DNA from 2 places in the Paenibacillus sp. FSL R10-2796 genome. Region 2 is predicted to be linked to the other one. Evidence: a T-box and tRNA genes for the amino acid it is inferred to sense, from the RefSeq annotation. Region 2 holds a T-box; the other holds one or more tRNA genes.
The links. A T-box is a leader RNA that pairs with one kind of tRNA and senses whether it is charged. The one in region 2 lies ahead of pheS (phenylalanine--tRNA ligase subunit alpha), so its partner is inferred to be a tRNA-Phe.
Positions count from the first base shown of each region.

Region 1: it encodes a tRNA-Phe, which carries the amino acid that the T-box ahead of pheS (phenylalanine--tRNA ligase subunit alpha) is inferred to sense. The anticodon was not compared.

Region 1 is NZ_CP150178.1:6,340,825-6,351,914, reverse strand. It holds gene NST58_RS28315 (DUF2614 family zinc ribbon-containing protein) at 76-441, opposite strand; gene NST58_RS28310 (nucleotidyltransferase-like protein) at 569-1,447, shown strand; rRNA gene NST58_RS28305 (16S ribosomal RNA) at 1,873-3,430, shown strand; rRNA gene NST58_RS28300 (23S ribosomal RNA) at 3,693-6,619, shown strand; tRNA gene NST58_RS28295 (tRNA-Asn) at 6,680-6,755, shown strand; tRNA gene NST58_RS28290 (tRNA-Ser) at 6,759-6,851, shown strand; tRNA gene NST58_RS28285 (tRNA-Glu) at 6,870-6,944, shown strand; tRNA gene NST58_RS28280 (tRNA-Val) at 7,000-7,075, shown strand; tRNA gene NST58_RS28275 (tRNA-Met) at 7,093-7,169, shown strand; tRNA gene NST58_RS28270 (tRNA-Asp) at 7,195-7,272, shown strand; tRNA gene NST58_RS28265 (tRNA-Phe) at 7,283-7,358, shown strand; tRNA gene NST58_RS28260 (tRNA-Thr) at 7,387-7,462, shown strand; tRNA gene NST58_RS28255 (tRNA-Tyr) at 7,468-7,553, shown strand; tRNA gene NST58_RS28250 (tRNA-Trp) at 7,560-7,633, shown strand; tRNA gene NST58_RS28245 (tRNA-His) at 7,657-7,732, shown strand; tRNA gene NST58_RS28240 (tRNA-His) at 7,776-7,851, shown strand; tRNA gene NST58_RS28235 (tRNA-Gln) at 7,871-7,945, shown strand; tRNA gene NST58_RS28230 (tRNA-Gly) at 7,952-8,026, shown strand; tRNA gene NST58_RS28225 (tRNA-Cys) at 8,037-8,110, shown strand; tRNA gene NST58_RS28220 (tRNA-Leu) at 8,125-8,203, shown strand; gene NST58_RS28215 (AraC family transcriptional regulator) at 8,339-9,094, opposite strand; gene NST58_RS28210 (BMP family ABC transporter substrate-binding protein) at 9,422-10,561, shown strand; gene NST58_RS28205 (ABC transporter ATP-binding protein) at 10,686-11,090, shown strand, end outside.
Region 2 is NZ_CP150178.1:2,046,215-2,057,304, forward strand. It holds gene NST58_RS09160 (ABC transporter permease) at 1-872, opposite strand, end outside; gene NST58_RS09165 (ABC transporter ATP-binding protein) at 869-1,567, opposite strand; gene NST58_RS09170 (efflux RND transporter periplasmic adaptor subunit) at 1,564-3,060, opposite strand; gene NST58_RS09175 (hypothetical protein) at 3,085-5,646, opposite strand; T-box leader at 5,912-6,197, shown strand; gene pheS (phenylalanine--tRNA ligase subunit alpha) at 6,258-7,292, shown strand; gene pheT (phenylalanine--tRNA ligase subunit beta) at 7,411-9,855, shown strand; gene NST58_RS09190 (hypothetical protein) at 10,055-11,090, shown strand, end outside.

The DNA of each region.
Region 1 (11,090 bases), 3.0 Mb from region 2:
GGGCCCCTTTGTTGTATTAAGCAAATGTTTGATTGCATTATAAATCGCTAGTAATAAGCTTCTGTAAGATGTGTTTTATTGATTAAGCTGCTGACTCTTAAGTTGTTCCGCAGTAATATTGGCCTCAGCTGGATCCATAGTAAGGATGGTATGGCAGAACATACAGCGGTCTGTTTTGCCCAGCATTTTGGTCAGCTTGTGACATTCAGGGCATTCCAGTTGGACTGCGCTAGTTGACAGCATCCCAGCCCAGAAATAGATTGCAAGACTTGCCATCATTGAGATTAAACCGATTACAAGACCGATTCCAGCGAATACTTTTCCAGTTGAGCCCCAAAACACGATGCCCGCTGTACCCAAAACCATAAGTCCCATTCCGAGCATTGTGAGCAGTAATCCCCATGTGCGAAAAGCGTTGATCTTAGCCGTTTTAAACTTCATGAGTGTTTGCTCCTAACTAAATATAGTTGGGTTGTCCAGAAGGAACTGTCTTTCATATGTAGAATAATAATTATAACTGAATTATAACTGACTGGACGCAAAATCGCCAAATTTAATGGAGGGAAGCATGGAATTGTCCAATGTAACTTTGTTGAGTGGAGAAACGTTTGATGAGAATGTTTTAGGAGCGGTCGTTTTGCGGCAGAATGGGGATATTCCGTTTCAAAGCGCACTTCTTCAAGATTTTGATATGGTAGTGTTAGTATTGCATGAAGAACAGGATAGAGAGCATATTGTTCGCCATACCATTGCCGGTGACCAACGGACCCAGTCAGTCCATATCGGCCTTTTTGCTTTGGAGCAGGCTGTTATGGCAGGGGATAATAACGAACTTCTTATCAGTTTGATGAGGGGGGAAGTGATCTGGGACCCCAAGGGAATACTCGAGGAAATGCGCCGCGAGATATTACAATTTGAAGGACCGATTAAGGAACGGGTCGCATTTATGGAGTTTGCTCGCTTTTTGCATATGTATGTGAAATCCAAGCGCTATATAGAGGCTGGCTTTATTATGGATGCTTACAACTGTGTATTGATAGCCTTATATCATTGGGCAAGAATAGAAGTGAGTGAAGTGGGTGCTTTCCCCGAGCCAGCTATTTGGGAGCAGGTTAAAAGCATGAATACCTCTGTTCATAAACTTTATGAGGAGTTAACGGTCAGTACTGAGACCTTAGAGCAACGTGTGGAGCTTGTGCTTCTTGCATGTGAATTTGGGATTATGTCCAAAATGACGGACTGTTGTCTATTGCTCTTTAATATTTTGAATAGCCGTAAGGAAGCATGGAGCATTAAAGAATTACTGCAGCATTCAGGTCTGAGTCAATTAGAGTCTGAACTACCCCTTGTTTTACGAAAGCTGGTTTCTCGTTCGCTAATCCGAGAGATTACATCTTGGGCTGATGTTCACGAGGGAGAAGGGCATGCGATCCGCTATACATTATAGAGATGAATTAGATACAGCAGAAGATGTTTAATTATAGAGAGATGAGCAAGGATAGGGAGAGGCTGAGCACTCTCTTTTTGTTTGTTTACTAATATGAAACGCTCATATTTATTCAGAAAAATTAATGGTTGACTCTTTCCTTGTTCATGTGTTAAATTATAACTCGTCCCTCTGACACAGAGATGTGCTTTCGAAAACATTCGAAAGACAACCGAAAAAAGAAATTAAAAAAATGGTTGACTAAAACGAGGACGCTGTGATATATTATAAAGGTCGCTGCTGAACAACACATCGACGAAATAAACAGCTTGATCTTTGAAAACTGAACAACGAGTGAGTAGGAAATCACGCAAGTGAAATCCAAAATTAGAGAATTAATTTTCTCGTCAGATGTTTCAAAATGAGCATATCGCTCTTTTCAATACTAATTGGAGAGTTTGATCCTGGCTCAGGACGAACGCTGGCGGCGTGCCTAATACATGCAAGTCGAGCGGAGTTACTTTGAAAGCTTGCTTTCAAAGTAACTTAGCGGCGGACGGGTGAGTAACACGTAGGCAACCTGCCCTTCAGACTGGGATAACTACCGGAAACGGTAGCTAATACCGGATAATTTCTTTTTTCTCCTGAGAGAAGAATGAAAGACGGAGCAATCTGTCACTGAGGGATGGGCCTGCGGCGCATTAGCTAGTTGGTGGGGTAACGGCCCACCAAGGCGACGATGCGTAGCCGACCTGAGAGGGTGAACGGCCACACTGGGACTGAGACACGGCCCAGACTCCTACGGGAGGCAGCAGTAGGGAATCTTCCGCAATGGGCGAAAGCCTGACGGAGCAACGCCGCGTGAGTGATGAAGGTTTTCGGATCGTAAAGCTCTGTTGCCAGGGAAGAACGTCCGGTAGAGTAACTGTTACCGGAGTGACGGTACCTGAGAAGAAAGCCCCGGCTAACTACGTGCCAGCAGCCGCGGTAATACGTAGGGGGCAAGCGTTGTCCGGAATTATTGGGCGTAAAGCGCGCGCAGGCGGCTATTTAAGTCTGGTGTTTAAACCTTGGGCTCAACCTGAGGTCGCACTGGAAACTGGGTGGCTTGAGTACAGAAGAGGAAAGTGGAATTCCACGTGTAGCGGTGAAATGCGTAGATATGTGGAGGAACACCAGTGGCGAAGGCGACTTTCTGGGCTGTAACTGACGCTGAGGCGCGAAAGCGTGGGGAGCAAACAGGATTAGATACCCTGGTAGTCCACGCCGTAAACGATGAGTGCTAGGTGTTAGGGGTTTCGATACCCTTGGTGCCGAAGTTAACACAGTAAGCACTCCGCCTGGGGAGTACGGTCGCAAGACTGAAACTCAAAGGAATTGACGGGGACCCGCACAAGCAGTGGAGTATGTGGTTTAATTCGAAGCAACGCGAAGAACCTTACCAGGTCTTGACATCCCTCTGAATCCACTAGAGATAGTGGCGGCCTTCGGGACAGAGGAGACAGGTGGTGCATGGTTGTCGTCAGCTCGTGTCGTGAGATGTTGGGTTAAGTCCCGCAACGAGCGCAACCCTTAACTTTAGTTGCCAGCAGGTTAAGCTGGGCACTCTAGAGTGACTGCCGGTGACAAACCGGAGGAAGGTGGGGATGACGTCAAATCATCATGCCCCTTATGACCTGGGCTACACACGTACTACAATGGCCGGTACAACGGGAAGCGAAGCCGCGAGGTGGAGCCAATCCCATCAAAGCCGGTCTCAGTTCGGATTGCAGGCTGCAACTCGCCTGCATGAAGTCGGAATTGCTAGTAATCGCGGATCAGCATGCCGCGGTGAATACGTTCCCGGGTCTTGTACACACCGCCCGTCACACCACGAGAGTTTACAACACCCGAAGTCGGTGGGGTAACCCGCAAGGGAGCCAGCCGCCGAAGGTGGGGTAGATGATTGGGGTGAAGTCGTAACAAGGTAGCCGTATCGGAAGGTGCGGCTGGATCACCTCCTTTCTATGGAGAATCGTTCTCTGCAATGAGAACATTCAAATCGGAAGCTCAGCTTCCAAAACTCAGGTTTAGGCCTGTTACTCACTCGTTGCTCAGTTTTGAGAGTTTAAGCTCTCAAGTAAGACTTGATCCTTGAAAACTGGATACCGAAACGAATTTGCGTTTTAGAACATCTTTTAGCAACTTGTGTAAACAAGTAAATGTTATTAGTGAGATGATTCCAAAGAGAATGTCATCGTATGATATTTTCCTGCGGAAAAATCAAGGTTAAGCTAATAAGAGCACACGGAGGATGCCTAGGCGCCAGGAGCCGACGAAGGACGTGGCGAACAACGAAACTGCCTCGGGGAGCTGTAAGCAAGCTTTGATCCGGGGGTGTCCGAATGGGGAAACCCAGCTGTGGTAATTCGCAGTTACTCATACCTGAATACATAGGGTGTGTAGAGGCAGACCAGGGGAACTGAAACATCTAAGTACCCTGAGGAAGAGAAAACAATAGTGATTCCGTCAGTAGCGGCGAGCGAACGCGGAACAGCCTAAACCTAAGAGCTTGCTCTTAGGGGTTGTGGGACGTCTCACATGGAGTTACAAAGGAATATGGTAGGCGAAGAGGTCTGGAAAGGCCCGCGATAGAGGTAAAAGCCCTGTAACCTAAACTGTGTTCTCTCCGAGACGGATCCCGAGTAGTGCGGGGCACGTGAAACCCCGTATGAATCCAGCAGGACCATCTGCTAAGGCTAAATACTACCTGGCGACCGATAGTGAAACAGTACCGTGAGGGAAAGGTGAAAAGCACCCCGGAAGGGGAGTGAAATAGAACCTGAAACCGTGTGCTTACAAAAAGTCAGAGCCCTATTAATGGGTGATGGCGTGCCTTTTGTAGAATGAACCGGCGAGTTACGTTTAACATGCAAGGTTAAGCCGAGAAGGTGGAGCCGCAGCGAAAGCGAGTCTGAATAGGGCGAATTAGTATGTGGACGTAGACCCGAAACCGTGTGATCTACCCCTGTCCAGGGTGAAGGTGCGGTAACACGCACTGGAGGCCCGAACCCACGTACGTTGAAAAGTGCGGGGATGAGGTGGGGGTAGCGGAGAAATTCCAATCGAACTCGGAGATAGCTGGTTCTCCCCGAAATAGCTTTAGGGCTAGCCTCGGTATAAGAGTAGTGGAGGTAGAGCACTGATTGGGTGCGGGGTCCGCAAGGATTACCAAGCTCAGTCAAACTCCGAATGCCATATACTTATTGCCGGGAGTCAGACAGTGAGTGCTAAGATCCATTGTCAAAAGGGAAACAGCCCAGACCATCAGCTAAGGTCCCCAAGTGTGTGTTAAGTGGGAAAGGATGTGGAGTTGCACAGACAACCAGGATGTTGGCTTAGAAGCAGCCACCATTGAAAGAGTGCGTAATAGCTCACTGGTCGAGTGACTCTGCGCCGAAAATGTAACGGGGCTAAACACACCACCGAAGCTATGGCTAGATACGTATGTATCTGGGGTAGGGGAGCGTTGTGTAGGGGTTGAAGGTGTACTGAAAAGAGCGCTGGACACTACACAAGTGAGAATGCCGGTATGAGTAACGAAAAGATCAGTGAGAATCTGATCCGCCGAAAGCCCAAGGTTTCCTGAGGAAGGCTCGTCCGCTCAGGGTAAGTCGGGACCTAAGGCGAGGCCGAAAGGCGTAGTCGAAGGACAACAGTTTGAAATTACTGTACCACCGTAATCCGCTATGAGCGATGGGGTGACGCAGGAGGGTAGTGACGCGGACTGATGGATGTCCGTCTAAGCAGTGAGGCTGATGTGTAGGCAAATCCGCACATCATTAAGGCTGGGCTGTGATGGGGAGCGAAAATTGTAGTAGCGAAGGTCATGATCTCACACTGCCAAGAAAAGCCTCTAGCCAGGAGAAGGTGCCCGTACCGCAAACCGACACAGGTAGGCGAGAAGAGAATTCTAAGGCGCGCGGAAGAACTCTCGTTAAGGAACTCGGCAAAATGACCCCGTAACTTCGGGAGAAGGGGTGCCCCGGTAGTGTGAATAGCACGAGGGGGCCGCAGTGAAAAGGCCCAAGCGACTGTTTAGCAAAAACACAGGTCTGTGCGAAGCCGCAAGGCGAAGTATACGGGCTGACGCCTGCCCGGTGCTGGAAGGTTAAGGGGAGTGGTTAGGGGTAACCCGAAGCTATGAACCGAAGCCCCAGTAAACGGCGGCCGTAACTATAACGGTCCTAAGGTAGCGAAATTCCTTGTCAGGTAAATTCTGACCCGCACGAATGGCGTAACGACTTGGGCGCTGTCTCAACGAGAGATCCGGTGAAATTTTAATACCTGTGAAGATGCAGGTTACCCGCGACAAGACGGAAAGACCCCATGGAGCTTTACTGCAGCTTGATATTGAATTTGGGTACGATCTGTACAGGATAGGTGGGAGCCGTAGAAATCGGAGCGCAAGCTTCGGTGGAGGCGCCGTTGGGATACCACCCTGATCGTATCTAGGTTCTAACCTAGTACCCTTACCGGGTACGGGGACCGTGTCAGGCGGGCAGTTTGACTGGGGCGGTCGCCTCCTAAAGAGTAACGGAGGCGTTCCAAGGTTCCCTCAGAATGGTTGGAAATCATTCGCAGAGTGCAAAGGCATAAGGGAGCTTGACTGCGAGACCTACAAGTCGAGCAGGGACGAAAGTCGGACTTAGTGATCCGGTGGTACCGCATGGAAGGGCCATCGCTCAACGGATAAAAGCTACCCTGGGGATAACAGGCTTATCTCCCCCAAGAGTCCACATCGACGGGGAGGTTTGGCACCTCGATGTCGGCTCATCGCATCCTGGGGCTGAAGTAGGTCCCAAGGGTTGGGCTGTTCGCCCATTAAAGCGGTACGCGAGCTGGGTTCAGAACGTCGTGAGACAGTTCGGTCCCTATCTGTCGTGGGCGCAGGAAATTTGAGAGGAGCTGTCCTTAGTACGAGAGGACCGGGATGGACGTACCGCTGGTGCACCAGTTGTTCCGCCAGGAGCATGGCTGGGTAGCTACGTACGGACGGGATAAGCGCTGAAAGCATCTAAGCGTGAAGCCCCCCTCAAGATGAGATTTCCCAATTAGTAAGACCCCTTGAAGACGACGAGGTAGATAGGTTGGAGGTGGAAGTGCAGCAATGCATGGAGCTGACCAATACTAATCGGTCGAGGGCTTATCCTATACGTAGAATGCAAATTTGTTTCGGATTCAGTTTTCAGGCATCAAGCCTGGTATGAATATTCCCTGATAGCTCAGTTGGTAGAGCACTCGACTGTTAATCGAGTTGTCACAGGTTCGAGTCCTGTTCGGGGAGCCATATGGAGAGGTGTCCGAGTTTGGCCGAAGGAGCACGATTGGAAATCGTGTAGGCGCCACAAGCGTCTCGAGGGTTCGAATCCCTCTCTCTCCGCCACAAATTTTTAATTAGTATGGCCCGTTGGTCAAGGGGTTAAGACACCTCCCTTTCACGGAGGTAACATGGGTTCGAATCCCATACGGGTCACCAAATTTTCACTTGATTTATCCTAGTGGACTTTGGTACAATAACAATTGTTGTTTATGGAGGCTTAGCTCAGCTGGGAGAGCATCTGCCTTACAAGCAGAGGGTCGGGGGTTCGATCCCCTCAGCCTCCACCATAACATTTTCTTACTGACGCGGGGTGGAGCAGCCCGGTAGCTCGTCGGGCTCATAACCCGAAGGCCGCAGGTTCAAATCCTGCCCCCGCAACCAATTAACTTAAGCAATTATATCTTTTGGAACCGTGGTGTAGTTGGCCTAACATGCCTGCCTGTCACGCAGGAGATCGCGGGTTCGAATCCCGTCGGTTCCGCCATTTTCATCATGGCTCGGTAGCTCAGTCGGTAGAGCAGAGGACTGAAAATCCTCGTGTCGGCGGTTCGATTCCGTCCCGAGCCACCATTTATCATCACAAAAGAATGAGTGCCATGCCGGTGTAGCTCAATTGGTAGAGCAACTGACTTGTAATCAGTAGGTTGGGGGTTCAAGTCCTCTCGCCGGCACCATCCTTGGAGGATTAGCGAAGTGGCCAAACGCATCAGACTGTAAATCTGCTCACGTGAGTGTTCGGTGGTTCGAATCCATCATCCTCCACCAGTTTTTAGGGGCATAGTTTAAAGGTAGAACAACGGTCTCCAAAACCGTTGGTGTGGGTTCAATTCCTGCTGCCCCTGCCAAGTTCTTTCTAAAGTTTAATATGGCGGCCGTGGCGAAGGGGTTAACGCACCGGATTGTGGTTCCGGCATTCGTGGGTTCGAGACCCATCGGCCGCCCCATTTACTTTAAAATGAATAATGGCAACAATATCAACTTAATATGGCGACTGTGGCGAAGGGGTTAACGCACCGGATTGTGGTTCCGGCATTCGTGGGTTCGAGACCCATCAGTCGCCCCATTTTACTTTAAAATGTTATTGGGGATTAGCCAAGCGGTAAGGCAACGGACTTTGACTCCGTCACTCATAGGTTCGAATCCTATATCCCCAGCCATTTTATGCGGACGTGGCTCAGCGGTAGAGCATCGCCTTGCCAAGGCGAGGGTCGCGGGTTCGATTCCCGTCGTCCGCTCCAAAATTTACATGGCGCCATAGCCAAGTGGTAAGGCAAAGCTCTGCAAAAGCTTTATCCCCAGTTCAAATCTGGGTGGCGCCTCCATTTAGTTCATATGTGCCGGCGTGGCGGAATGGCAGACGCGCTCGACTCAAAATCGAGTGGGAAACCGTGGAGGTTCGAGTCCTCTCGCCGGTATCTTAAAAAGGTTTGTAAGATTGCTTATAAAAGCATTCTTACAAACCTTTTTTCTTTATGTTCTTGGGTTTACAGCATTAAGCCGTTGAAATAGAGAAACTCTCTATTCAACGGCTTTTTTAATCTGATTAGTGATTAACCTGATTGATTATTAATGCGGAATGCTCGCGGAGTAAGACCTATTTCTCGTTTGAACATATTGCAGAATTGGGCATCGTTCACAAAACCTGCAGCAGCGGATACTTCAGAGATTTGCATCTGAGTATGACGTAATAGAGATTTTGCATAATCCAGGCGTTTTAACAGCAAATACCGCAGGGGTGAAGACCCGAAACGTTCTTTAAATAGATGGCGAAAACGATCGTAACTATATCCGGACATTTCTGATAGTGTTTCGACGGACAATTTATGGCGATAATGCTCATTCATATAATTAAGGACATATTGTACTCGATCTTCTGTTGGGGATTGATATCCAGAGGCACTAAGAAGCCTCATAAGATGGACGGTAATCTCGCTCATTTGTAGGTTTAGAAGCTCAGAGAATCCGTCTTGCTTGCGTGTAAACTCTGCTTTCATTCGCAGCAGGATTTGAAGAACGGTCTGATCTTTATCATCTTCATATACGCCGAGCAGATTACTCATATTAGGGTGTTCCGAGTGGAAGCCTACAAATAATACATTTGCATCCTCACGGTGGTGCTCGTCATGTTTATGATTGGGTGGCACAAGCGCGAAAGAAGAGGAGCGAAAATGGTAACTTCGTGGGCCAACATTGGTTGTCCCTACCCCCTGTAAATAATAGACTAGTTCGTAGCATTCATGCTGGTGTGGAGGGATATAAGTATTTAGCTCATGTGTGGCACTTACAATATATAGAACACGATCCATGATGATCCTCCAATACTTATGTTTTAGCCGAATCGTACAAAACTATGACCGAAATCATATAATTATTTTTAATAATATTTGTTATGATCGTATCAATAAATCCGAAAGTTCGCAACCTGACTGGCCATCTCGTTCGGAAATAAAGCGGATTATTAATAATAATGGTATTTTTATTGCTATTTTTGAGCCTAAACGTTAAATTTATTACTTTCAATGATACTTTATTTGGAAAAAAGAGAATTTCCATTTGAACCGTGAATTATACAATGGGTGAAGATGGGATTCTGCGGATTACTAACCAACTAAAATTAGGGGTGGAATAGAGTAATGAATAAAAAAGTTCTTTCTTTGTTGTTATTAATGGTGATGGTTCTGGTCACAGCATGTGGAAATAACACGTCCAATAACGGTTCTTCTGCGAATACTGGATCAAACGCTGCTGAGGGTGGAGAAACAGGTGCAGGGGATAAACTCAAGGTTGTATTGCTGATTCCGGGGACACTTGGGGATAAATCATTTTTTGATTCCGCTAATAACGGCTTGCAAAAGGTTAAGGATGAACTTGGTGCAGAAACAAAGGTTGTTGAAATGGGCGTTGATAAAACGAAATGGGAGCCTACATTTAACGATATCGCTTCCGAGGATTGGGATGTAATTATTTCTGGCGGTTCTGAAATTACAGAGATGTTTAATGCAACGGCAGAATTGTATCCAGACAAAAAATTCATTAATTATGATACCGACATCGATGAAGCACCAGATAACATGTACAACATGTCTTATGCGACAAATGAAGTATCTTTCTTGGCAGGTGCCGTAGCAGCATTAGCTACACAATCGGATATGCCGAATGCTACCCCTGAGAATGTGATTGGGTTTGTGGGCGGTATGGATATTCCGGGGATTAATGCTTTCTTGGTCGGTTACATTCAAGGTGCTCAGTACGTTGATCCTGATGTAAAAGTGGCTGTGTCGTACGCTGGTGATTTTGTTAACCCGGCAAAAGGTAAGGAGCTGTCTCTAATTCAATATAACTCCGGTGTGGATGTTATTTTTAACGTGGCTGGGGGTACAGGTCTTGGGATCTTTGACGCAGCTAAAGAGAAGAAAAAATATGCAATCGGTGTAGACTCCGATCAGGCAATGTTGATTAACGATACAGATAGTGAAAAAGCAAATCTAATCGTTACTTCATCGATTAAAAAGATTGATACGGCTATTCTAGGTGCAGTGAAGAGATTGCAAGAGGGTACGCTAGAAATGGGCAAACGTGATGTATTGAGCTTTGTAGATGATGGTGTAGGTATTGCTGAGAATGATATTTATAAAAATGTATTCCCGGCTGATCTTCAGGCCAAGGTTGAAGAAGTGAAGCAAAAGCTGATCAATAAAGAAATTAAAGTGGATAATGCGATGGGGATGGAAACCGCAGAGGTAGAAGCTATTCGTAACGCAGTTAAGCCTTAAGCCTTAAGCTTTAAACCTTAAGATCAGCTCTATAGAGATAAACCTACAGTTGGAGATTCTTCTAGTCAGGGGAATTCCAGCTGTATATTTTTGCAGACCTCCAAGTTGAAAGGCGTTGAGACCTATGTACACAGCTCTGCTGGAAATGCGGGGAATTACCAAGGTATATCCCAATGGCGTCGTTGCAAATAAAGACGTGCATTTTTCTTTACGTGAGGGAGAAATACATGCGATTGCAGGTGAGAACGGTGCAGGTAAATCGACTTTAATGAAGATTATGTTCGGCATGGAAGAGCCAAGTGAAGGCGAGATCTATATCAAGGGTGAAAAAGTAAAGCTGCAATCCGCTCAGGACGCCATTGATAGAGGTATCGGCATGGTCCACCAGCATTTCATGTTGGTACCTTCTTTTACGGTGGCAGAGAATATGGTGCTGGGTATGGAGCCGCGCAGAGGAGTTGGCATTAATTATGCCGAGGCTGTGCGCATGACGGAAGAGACCGCAAGGAAATACAATCTGGCCGTGGAT
Region 2 (11,090 bases):
ACAGATACGATCATGATGTTCATGATTCCGATGCCGCCGACAAAAAGTGAGATGCCTGCTATGCCTGCAAGCGCCATGGAAAGTGTATCTGTTGTGGAATTGACAGTTTCCAGCATTTCCTGAGAATCAAACACACTAAAAGCATTATCCGCATAATTGAATTTAGCATCAAGCGTACTTTCCAGTTTTTCTTTTGCAGCTGCTACAGTATCTGCTGAAGTTGTCTTAATGGTGATGGAACGGACGCCTTTACTTTTTAATTGGCGTTCTGCCGCGCTTATAGGAATGAGTATGATATCGTCGTTGGAACCACTTAGACTGGAGCCTTTTGTTTCTAAAAGCCCAACGATTTTATAGCTAATTCCGTTTAACTGGACCTTCTGCCCTACAGGATTGTCTGTACCGAATAAATCTTCGGCCGTACCTGAACCGATCAACGCTACCTTTTGCCGGTATTCGTTATCAATATCAAGCAAGAAGCGGCCTGCCTGTACATGAAAATCCTTTACCTCCTCATAAGAGGGGGTGATTCCTTCTACAGTTACACTAACGTTGTCTGTTTTATTCTTGGCTGTAGCATTGCCGCTGATCACAGGAGCTACATTTGCTATACCCTCTATATCCCCTAGAGCAAGGGCTTCCTCATAGGTGAGAGAGGTAGTCGCCCCACGGCCAGTAATGTTTACAGTGAGTTGGTTTGTGCCTAGTCCGTTTAGCTGCTCTGTGATCTGTGAAGTAGTTCCTTGCCCAACAGAAACAAGAATGATGACCGAAGAGACTCCAATAATAATCCCAAGCATCGTTAAAAACGCTCTAACCTTACTGCTGTTGATGCTCTTCAGGGCCATTCGCATGCTTTGGTACAATTTCACCCCGCATTCCTCCGATCTTCCACGAGGTTGCCATCCTGAATACGAATAATCCGCTCCGCTTGTTTAGCTATTTCCAGATCATGTGTGATAAGGATGATGGTATGCCCTTGCTTATTTAACTCACGTATCATTTGCATGACTTCCTGCCCCGTCCGTGTATCCAGTGCCCCGGTTGGTTCATCGGCAAGTAGAATAGGGGGAGATCCCGCCATAGCCCGGGCAATCGCTACCCGCTGTTGCTGTCCTCCCGAAAGCTCAGAAGGGCGGTGATGCATCCGATCCTCCAGCCCTACTTTAATGAGTGCTTCCTGTGCTAGTTGTCTTCTTTCCCGATGGGAGAGGCCACGATAAATCAATGGCAGCTCCACATTTTCAATGGCTGACAGCTTGGGGAGCAGGTTGAAATTTTGAAAGATAAAGCCGATCTTCTCATTGCGGATCGTTGCGAGCTTATTGTCGGATAACTTGCGAACCTCTTGTCCATCTAGAAGATAACTTCCTTCATCGGAGATATCGAGGCAACCAAGCATATTCATGAGTGTTGATTTACCAGAACCGGAGGGACCAATAATAGCTACGAACTCCCCCAGATCAATTGTAAAGGAAAGGCTATTTAAGACCGTCATGGTTTCTCCGGCCATTGTGTAGCCGTGGGACATGTCGTGAACTTCGATCAGAGGTGCTGAAGCACTCATCTGCCGCCACCTCCGCCACCACCTGGTGCGCTGCCCATACCACCAGCGCCACCTCCGCTGAAGCCGCCACCCCCACTAAAGCCACTGCCGCCGAAGCCAGCGCCACCCATACCGCCCATACCACCTCTAGTTTCCGTTTCCGTGCTGGTTGTTCCGGTTTTCGTAGAGATTACGGTAGGAATGATCACCTGGTCCCCTTCATGGAGTCCGCTGACAATTTCAATGCTGCTCTCATCATGGAGACCCACTTCGACAGTGACCATCTGTCCTGAGCTATTGCCGCGATTTCTTCCACCGGCAGCGCCGCTGCGAGCGTCAGGAGCCCCGCTGGGCATAGCGCCGCTGCGAGCGTCAGGAGCCCCGCTGGGCATAGCGCCGCTGCGAGCGTCAGGAGCCCCGCTGGGCATAGCGCCGCTGCGAGCGTCAGGAGCCCCGCTGGGCATAGCGCCGCTGCGAGCGTCAGGAGCCCCGCTGGGCATAGCGCCGCTGCGAGCGTCAGGAGCCCCGCTGGGCATTGGTGCTTGGCCCTCGCCAGTAGTTTTGGAAGTTGCGGCTGAACCCGCTGCTAGAGGAATAGAAACTGTGTATTTTCCGTTTCTTTCTTGTACAGCCTCAATAGGTACTGTTAATACATCCTTTTTCTCAGCAGTGGTTACTGAAACTTCCGCAGACATTCCGACAAGAGCACCTTCGGAGCTTGTTAGACCTATGGTAACATCGAAGAGGGAAACACCGTTTGAGGCGGTGCCCTCATTAGCTATTTTCGTAACCGTGCCCTTGAATTCCGTATCAGGCAGAGCATCCAATGAAATAGTGGCAGGCATCCCTAGCTTTACAGTAGGAATATCAAGCTCATCCACCTGCACAACTACACTTAAATTAGCATAATCGGTAATGTCGATGAGTTCAGAGCCGTCCATGGCTTTTTCGCCGCTTGCAATATTAACTGTCGTTACAGTTCCGTCAATAGGAGCCGTTAACGGATCAGGAGGAAGCATATCTTCTTGGACAGAAGCTATTTTTTCCTGTTGCGCCGAAATGTCGGTTTTGGCCTTTTCAATCGAACGTTTGGCATTTGCCAGCTCATCTTCTGCTGCACCTGATACGGCCAGCTTCTTATATTGCTCCTGCTTGTCCTCAAGATCGGTCTCAAGCGAGGCAAGTGAAGTTTGCTCCTGCTTGAGATTGTCACTCAGATCATTGCCTTCAAAGGTAATCAAAGTCTGGCCTTTTTTCACGAGATCGCCCTCTTTGACAAGAACCTCAGCTACGGTCCCGCTGTCCTTCGTTTTTACTTTACCAGTTTCTGTAGCAATCACGGAGCCGGCTCCGGATACACTAACTACGATATCGCCCTTTGTAACGGTAGCTGTATTAACAGGCGCTTCAGCGGCTTGACTGTTCTTATCAGGTAACAATGTATAAACCAGCATTCCTGCTGTGGCTACAACTACTACTCCAAGAGTCCAGAACACTATTTTTTTCTTCTTCATTTCTATCCTCCCTAGCTCATCATATTAATTGCCGGATGTATTGCTGGTGTCTGGATCTGTACCAGAAGTAGAGTTGCTGTTCGAAGTCGTTGCTGCCGCCTGATAAGTGACAACATAGGTTTGTGTTCCCAGCAGATTTCGATGGCCTTGGAATTCGTCGTATAGATTCAACCGGATTGCGCCGCCACCCAGTGTTTTGTACAGGCTGCTTGTGAAGGTTGTGGTGTACGACTTGAAGTTACCTAATTGTAGATCTGTGCCAAGCGTTAATGTTTTTTCCATGCTTTGTCCTAAGGGGTCAATCAGCTCCAACACCAGTTTGTGCTCATAGGTGCCTGATTCATAAAGCGTGCTGGCTGACATGTTGTAGGTTAGTGCAGTGCTGAGCGTATCTTTACCAGCGGTGACGGTGGCGACTGCATTTGTAACGGATAGAGTATAAGGAAACATTTCCACGTTCAAAAGATTGCCTTTGGGCTCCACCCCCAACTGGTTCAGTCCAAGCGATACCGTATTGATGTAACCCGACGATTGACCGCCAGGAGCGGTAAGCTTGCCTTCAGAAACACCCTCCCCGATGTAAAGGACAAGGTTCGCTGGATCTATACCGAGAGGGAGCTTACTCCAGAGGGTGACCAGACTTTTTCCGTTAGGACTGGTGGAGGTTTTGGACTGGGTGACTTCGGCTTCATAATATTGATTGTCTTGTGTTTTGTAATAGGCTACGAGCTGAGCCTGTTCGGATTTACGCGATTCCTCACTGTTCATTTCTAGTTCTGTGTACAAGAGATTTGAATCTGTACCTGGGTACACGAGGGTCCGGCGTACAAGTAATTCCGCTTTTTTACCTTCAAGCTCAAGATGGAAAGAATTTTCAGCTGCAACACTCTGTACCCGGCTGTCCAGTTGGGTAGTACTTAGAGAAAGGAAGTTAAGCTTACTTTCACCTGAAGTTTCTTGCAGGGTGATTTTTAATTGATTGAAAGTATAGCTATAAGGAACATTGGCTACGACATACACAGCAGCCGATTCATTTGGACCGAGGATGGTTTGCGTACTTTCTGAGACAACCTGGGAAGTGCTGCTGATGTCACTTTCTCCAGCTTTGACGACACTTGTAAGCGCAGGAAGCTGAACAGAGGTTGATTTAGTGTTGCGGATGTTGATTTTAGCTACGATCTGGTCTTTGTCGGACCAAGGGAGTCTTTGAATGTTTGCAATTTTGACAACAAATGTACCGTGACTGTTCTCAATGGGGTATTCCGTGTCCTGCCAATTGTTAGTTTGCAGCGTGTAAGGGATCTGATAATAGGCGGTAGGAAAAATGATCTTGCCTTCAGCAGCCGGCTCAGTCATTTGCAGCTGCAATGTTCCTTGATTGAGTGTGAGTGGTACATCTGCGCTGAGTTCAATAATCTTTTCTTCAAGCGGTTTCAATGTTAGGCTGGTAAAATCCTTCGTATCTACCGGAAAGCTATACCCTTCAGCGGCTTTAATAGCAAGTTCATAGGCAGGCACATTCACCGCTTTGTTGCCGCTATTTTTGATGCGGAACTGTAGTGTCCACTTTGCGTTGCCATTGTCAGCATAGACGTTAGCCGTTTTCAGCTGTGTTTCGACTGTATTATTGCTGATTGTAAGCTTCTTCGTGACATTGCTGGCTACGACAAGATCCGGTGTTGTTGCAGCGGGGAGATTGTAGGCGACAACCGGCAAAGCTATTTTTAATGAGGCATCTTCTCCGGCAAATTGCAGCGCCATGTTGTCTGTCTTCATATAAGAAGGGATTTCCGTCAAATAGTAGATCGTCTTCTTTTCCTGAGGCTGTACTTTATAGCTGGTGCTGGTGTCTTCAAGTGCGAGTTCAAATACAGATCCTCCAGCGGAAGCGAGGTATCCTTTAAGTCCAGTATCACTGAGTACCTTGGTTCCTTGATTAGTGAAGCTAACGCCAACCTTGGCATAGACCTTACCGTTATATTTATAAATTTGCAGGCTCTCTGCCTTGGTGGTTACAGGGAGATTGTTTAGGGTGATCTTTTTACTCTGCCCTCTGGCGACAGCTTGTGAATATCCTGTTGGTACGGTGAAGTTCCCTAGTTTTTTTTGATAATCGGTGGTGTTGAAGTCCCATCCGTACAATGAAATTTTGACCCCGTTTAAAGAGGTGGATTTGCCGATGTTTACATAGTAGGTGATAGATTGACTGCTTTTCGCGGCAATGGATTTGATGGTTGCACTGCTGGTAATAGGGCTTCCTTGAATAACTGTACCGCCGCTAGTAGTTACTTTGGAGAAAAAGTCCACCAGATTGAGGCTAGCGTTGCTTCCATTAGAGTAGCTGAGTGTGTATGTAAGAATATTTCCGCCATCCTGAGTTAATAAGCTGACATCCGTCAGCTTTGCGCTGATGTTAGTCTTCAAGGCTATGGAGCCTAGTTTATCCAGAGCGGATACGGAAGCTGTTGTTGCTATTTTGGTGGATGTAGTCCCGGCCCAAGCGGTATGAGCTCCATACGCTGCAGACTGGCTAAGTACAGCTGTGCTTAGCAGCACCGCGGCTACTTTTATTCTCCGTACATGCATTTGATTTCCTCCCAATAGGATAGTTAATAGTCTGCGAAGGTGCACCCGAGTGGATAAGCAAGCCTTCCTAGTAATGGAAATTATCAAGCCCCGCTGAATGTTAGCTGAAAAAAAGTTGGAAAAATGGCTCTGAAGCTTAAAGCCAGCTTAAAAGAAGATAAAAATTAGCCTAATTTTGTCCAGCTTGTCAAAACGACAGATTTTGCATATAATAAAGAGACATATCTCTTGTAGTAAAGAGATACCTGACAATTAGCATGAATTGTGAAATGCAGTGATGGAGAAGAGTACACAGTGCCTGACTTACAGGGAGGAGACGCCGCGGATTGAGAGCGTTTCTAAGAAGCAGAGCTGTCGAAGTTCACTCCGGAGCAGTTCCCTGAATTCCTTAAGCTGTCTAATAGGGAAGGGTAGGGGATACCGGTCACAGACCGTTATTTCTGTATAAAGTGAGATAGGTATCTGTCCAGCCAAAAGAGGGAATGAAGCTCTTAAGGGGAACAGATCAGCTTGTCTAACAAGGGTGGTACCACGGTCTTTTCGTCCCTTACCGGGAGGAAAGGCCTTTTTTTGTTGAACTAGACAATGATTGAAGGGGGCTGTACACGGCCATGAAAGAGAAGTTGGAAGCATTGAAGGTTGAAGCGCTGGCTAAGCTGCAGGAGGTTATGGATCCGCAGGTACTAAATGATCTAAGAGTGAAGTATCTCGGTAAAAAAGGTGAGCTTACAGAGGTTCTGCGCGGTATGGGAGGACTTAGTGCTGAGGAACGTCCGGTAATCGGGCAAGTAGCGAATCAGGTTCGCAGTGCTATTGAGGAGATTATCGGCGCGAAGCAGGAGGCTTTTCAAGAGCAGGAAACCCAGCAACGTCTGCAGGCTGAAAAAGTAGACGTAACCTTACCGGGTCGCCGTATGCAGCAAGGGGGCATTCACCCGCTTAGCAGAGTCGTACAGGAGATTGAGGATATTTTTATCGGCATGGGCTACCGTGTAGCTGAAGGTCCGGAAGTAGAGACCGATTATTATAACTTTGAAGCTCTAAATTTGCCTAAGAATCACCCGGCACGTGATATGCAGGATTCTTTCTATTTAACGGATGACCTGTTAATGCGCACACAAACCTCGCCGGTACAGATTCGTACTATGCAGGCTATGAACGGTGAAGCTCCGGTAAAAATCATCTGCCCGGGTAAAGTATTCCGCCGTGATGATGATGATGCAACGCATTCCTTCCAGTTCCACCAAATCGAAGGTTTGGTCATTGGAAGTAACATTCGAATGAGTGATCTGAAGGGCACCCTGCAACAATTTGTGCAGGAGATGTTTGGACCGAATACAGGCATTCGTCTTCGTCCGAGCTTTTTCCCATTCACTGAGCCAAGTGTTGAAGTAGATGTAAGCTGCTTCAAATGTGGCGGCGATGGCTGCAGACTATGCAAGCAAAGCGGATGGTTAGAAATCCTTGGCGCAGGTATGGTGCATCCAAATGTACTGAAAATGGGTGGCTATGATCCTGCTGAGTACAGCGGCTTCGCTTTCGGAATGGGTGTAGAGCGGATTGCAATGCTTAAATACGGCATCGATGACATCCGACATTTCTATAGTAATGACATGAGTTTTGTGAAGCAATTCAAGGGCGTTTAGTTTTTGTGGGCGCGCTGGCTGATAGTGGCGGAGAATGGCTTTGGACCGTTCTCCCACAGGAAGCAGCGCGAACGACAGTGAAATAAATACATCTGAAACATAAAGGAAGTGAGCGGATATGAAAGTATCAACCGGATGGTTGGCTGATTATACATCGATTGAAGGAGTAACCGCCGAACAGCTAGCGGAGAAGATTACCGCTGCCGGCATTGAGATTGACGGCGTAGAGCGCCGCAATAAAGGTATTTCCGGCATCGTAACCGGCTATGTGAAATCAAAGGAAAAACATCCTGATGCAGACAAGCTGAACGTATGTATCGTGGATGTGGGCCAAGATGAGGAGCTACAAATCGTTTGCGGCGCAAAAAATGTAGCTGCAGGTCAAACTGTACCTGTAGCAATGGTTGGCGCAAAGCTGCCAGGACTGGATATCAAAAAAGCCAAGCTGCGCGGTGTCCTGTCGCAAGGAATGATCTGTTCGGCCAAAGAATTGGGACTGAATGATAAATTGCTTCCAAAAGAGCAACAAGAAGGTATTCTTGTGCTGCCTGAAGGGACAGAGATTGGTCAGGATATTTCCAAGGTCCTCGGCTTAGATGACGAGATTCTGGAATTCGATCTGACTCCGAACCGTTCAGATTGCCTCAGCATGATTGGAGCTGCTTATGAAGTAAGTGCAATTCTTGGGCGTGAAGTTAAATTACCTGATCCAAAAAGCGAAATGATTGAGATCAGTGGTCCTGCTGCGGATTCCATTTCCGTCAAGATTGAAGATGAAGAATACTGCAGCCATTATGCAGTTCGTTATATTGCAGGTGTTAAACCTGCACCATCACCGCTGTGGATTCAGAATCGTCTGATGGCTGCTGGGGTTCGTCCAATTAATAATATTGTGGACATTACCAATTATGTGATGCTGGAATATGGACAGCCGCTGCATGCTTTTGATGCAGATAAAGTACAAGGTGGAGAACTCGGCGTTCGTCTTGCCCATGAAGGTGAAGTTTTGGTTACACTTGACGGTCAAGAGCGTAAGCTAGAGCCGCAAATGCTCGTTATCGCTGATGGAGTAAAAGCTGTAGGTCTGGCCGGAGTAATGGGTGGACGGGATACAGAGGTTACTGCTGAGACGGTAAACCTTGTTCTGGAATCTGCTAAGTTTGATGGAGGAACGATCCGTAAAACCTCGCGTCAATTGGGACTTCGCTCTGAAGCCTCCCTTCGTTTCGAGAAGGAAGTGGATCCAAGTGCAGTTATTCCTGCATTGAACCGTGCAGCCGTACTGATTGCACGTTATGCTGGCGGATCGGTCCATGAAGGCATCGTGCAAGCAGGAACTGACGCTGTTCAAGAGAAGGTTCTCACCTTGTCCTTAGAGAAACTGAATCGTTATCTGGGAACGGATTTGTCCTTGTTGGAAGTGAAGACATTGTTTGGCCGTCTACATTTCAAATGTGGAGATACCGCACAAGGGCTGATTGAAGTTCAAGTCCCAACCAGACGTGGCGATATCAGCTATGATGTTGATCTTATTGAAGAAATTGCCCGCCTGTACGGGTATGACAATATTCCAACGACTCTAATTGAAGGAATTACAACGCCAGGAGCACTAACTCACAAGCAAGCGCTCCGTCGTGAACTGCGTCGCCTATTGTCACATGGCGGTTACCAAGAGGTGATGGGTTACTCCTTCATCCAGCCGCAACAAAGCACAATGTTCCCTGAGTTATCAGAAGGAGCAGTAGCGGTGAAGCTGGCTATGCCGATGAGTGAAGAACGCAGCGTACTGCGTACCAGCCTTCTACCACAACTCTTGGATATTGCCAGCTACAATACCAATCGTCGTCAAAGCGACTTGGCATTGTTTGAAATCGGCAACGTCTTCTTCACGGATGAAGAACAGTTGACTCGTCAGCCACGCGAACTGCCGGTGCTGGGGCTGCTGCTTAGCGGAAGCTTAACAGTGAAGCAATGGAATGTTTCGGCACAGCCTGTGGACTTCTTTGATTTGAAGGGTGCGCTGGAAACGGTATTTGCTCATTTAGGGCTGACCGATAAAATCGTCTATGTAGGAGATAGTCCAGAAGGATATCATCCTGGGCGTTCCGCGTCGGTATATTTACTCGGAAACGAGGGTCGTGTGAAGATCGGAACGATGGGACAGATTCATCCGGATCTGCAAAGACAGCTGGATCTGGTGGATACTTATGCGGCAGAAATTTTATTGCAGCCGTTATATGAAAGTGCGCAAAGCCGTTTGCAATATAATGAGCTTCCGCGTTTCCCAGGAATGGAGCGGGATATTGCTGTGGTCGTGGATTCCGCTGTACCAGCGGGCGATCTGCTAGCTTCCATCCGCGATAACGGAGGTTCTTTGCTCCAGTCCGTACAGGTATTTGACGTTTATACTGGTGGTAAGCTGGAGAATGGAAAGAAGAGCATCGCGATCTCACTGCTGTATCGTCATAGTGAACATACACTGACTGATGAGGAAGTAGGAGAGGTGCATGAGAAGGTATTAGCATCTCTTCAACAAACTTTTGGTGCAGAATTAAGAAAGTAGCAGGAATTGTGTAAAGCCGCAGCGAATCCATTTAGAAACTGAGATTCGCTGCGGCTTTTTCTAGGTAGAGTGCAAAGCGGAGAATATCAGCCATAATCTATTGAATATTAGGGATTTTGCCAAATGCTTACCAAAAAAGCTACAATAGAAGAAGTGAAACTAGCTTAGAATCCGCACACATACAAAGGAGGGCACAACTGTGGCTATGGACCGGACACGTGTCGCCGTGGAGATATACGGAACTTCCTATAAACTCGTCGGAAGCAGTACTGAATATATGAAACAAGTGGCCCGTTATGTTGATGAACATATGCGCACGATTTCTAAATCTCACACCAGACTGGACACACCGCGTATAGCGGTGCTTGCAGCTGTACATATGGCGGAGCAGGCTATTCAGGTTCAGGACTTCAAAAATGAACTAAACATGATGACAGGTGAACGCAGTGAACTGCGATTGGAAGTATCTCGCCTGCTGGAGGTACAGCGGGAGCGGCAAGAAGAATTCGAGCGACTAGAAGCTGCGGCCAAAGAAGAGGCTGGGCGACTGATTGCTGCTGCGGAGGAAGAACGTAAGCGGCATTTGGAGATTCAGGAGAATGAACGCAAGGTACATGAGGAACAGCTTCAGGAGGCAGTGCAAGCTGTGGAAGCTGCACGCAAGAAGCTGGAAGAAGAATTGCTTGAGCGCGAGATAGAGCTGCAAGCACTGCGGACAAGCTACGAAGAAGAGCAGGCAGCTAGTCGTGAACACCAGCGGCAGGAACTGGCGAAGGCGGAAGCCATCCGCTTGCAGCAGCTAGAGGAGCAGAAGGCTGCTCATCTGCAAGAGCTGGAGAACATCCGGGTGACGCTGACCAAGGAGAAGACAGACACGCTGTCTGCTCTGCAGCTTGAGCTGACCGAGACCAAGTCAACACTGGAGGAAGAGCTTGAGGTTACCAAGTCTACATTAGGTAAAGAACTCGAAGATACCAGATTGACGCTGGGTAAGGAGCTTGAGGATACCAAGTTGAAGTTAGGTAAGGAGCTTGAAGATACCAAGTTGACCTTAGGTAAAGAGCTTGAGAGTACCAAAGCGAAGTTGGGCAAAGAGCTGGCGGAAGAACGTGAAGCACTGCAGCGGGAACAAACCAAGAATAAGGAACTGCGGCAGTCACAAGGCACTCAAGAGCATAGACATAAGCAAAATATTCAAGAGCTGGAGAAACAGCTGGCTGAGCTTCGTGGTGGGA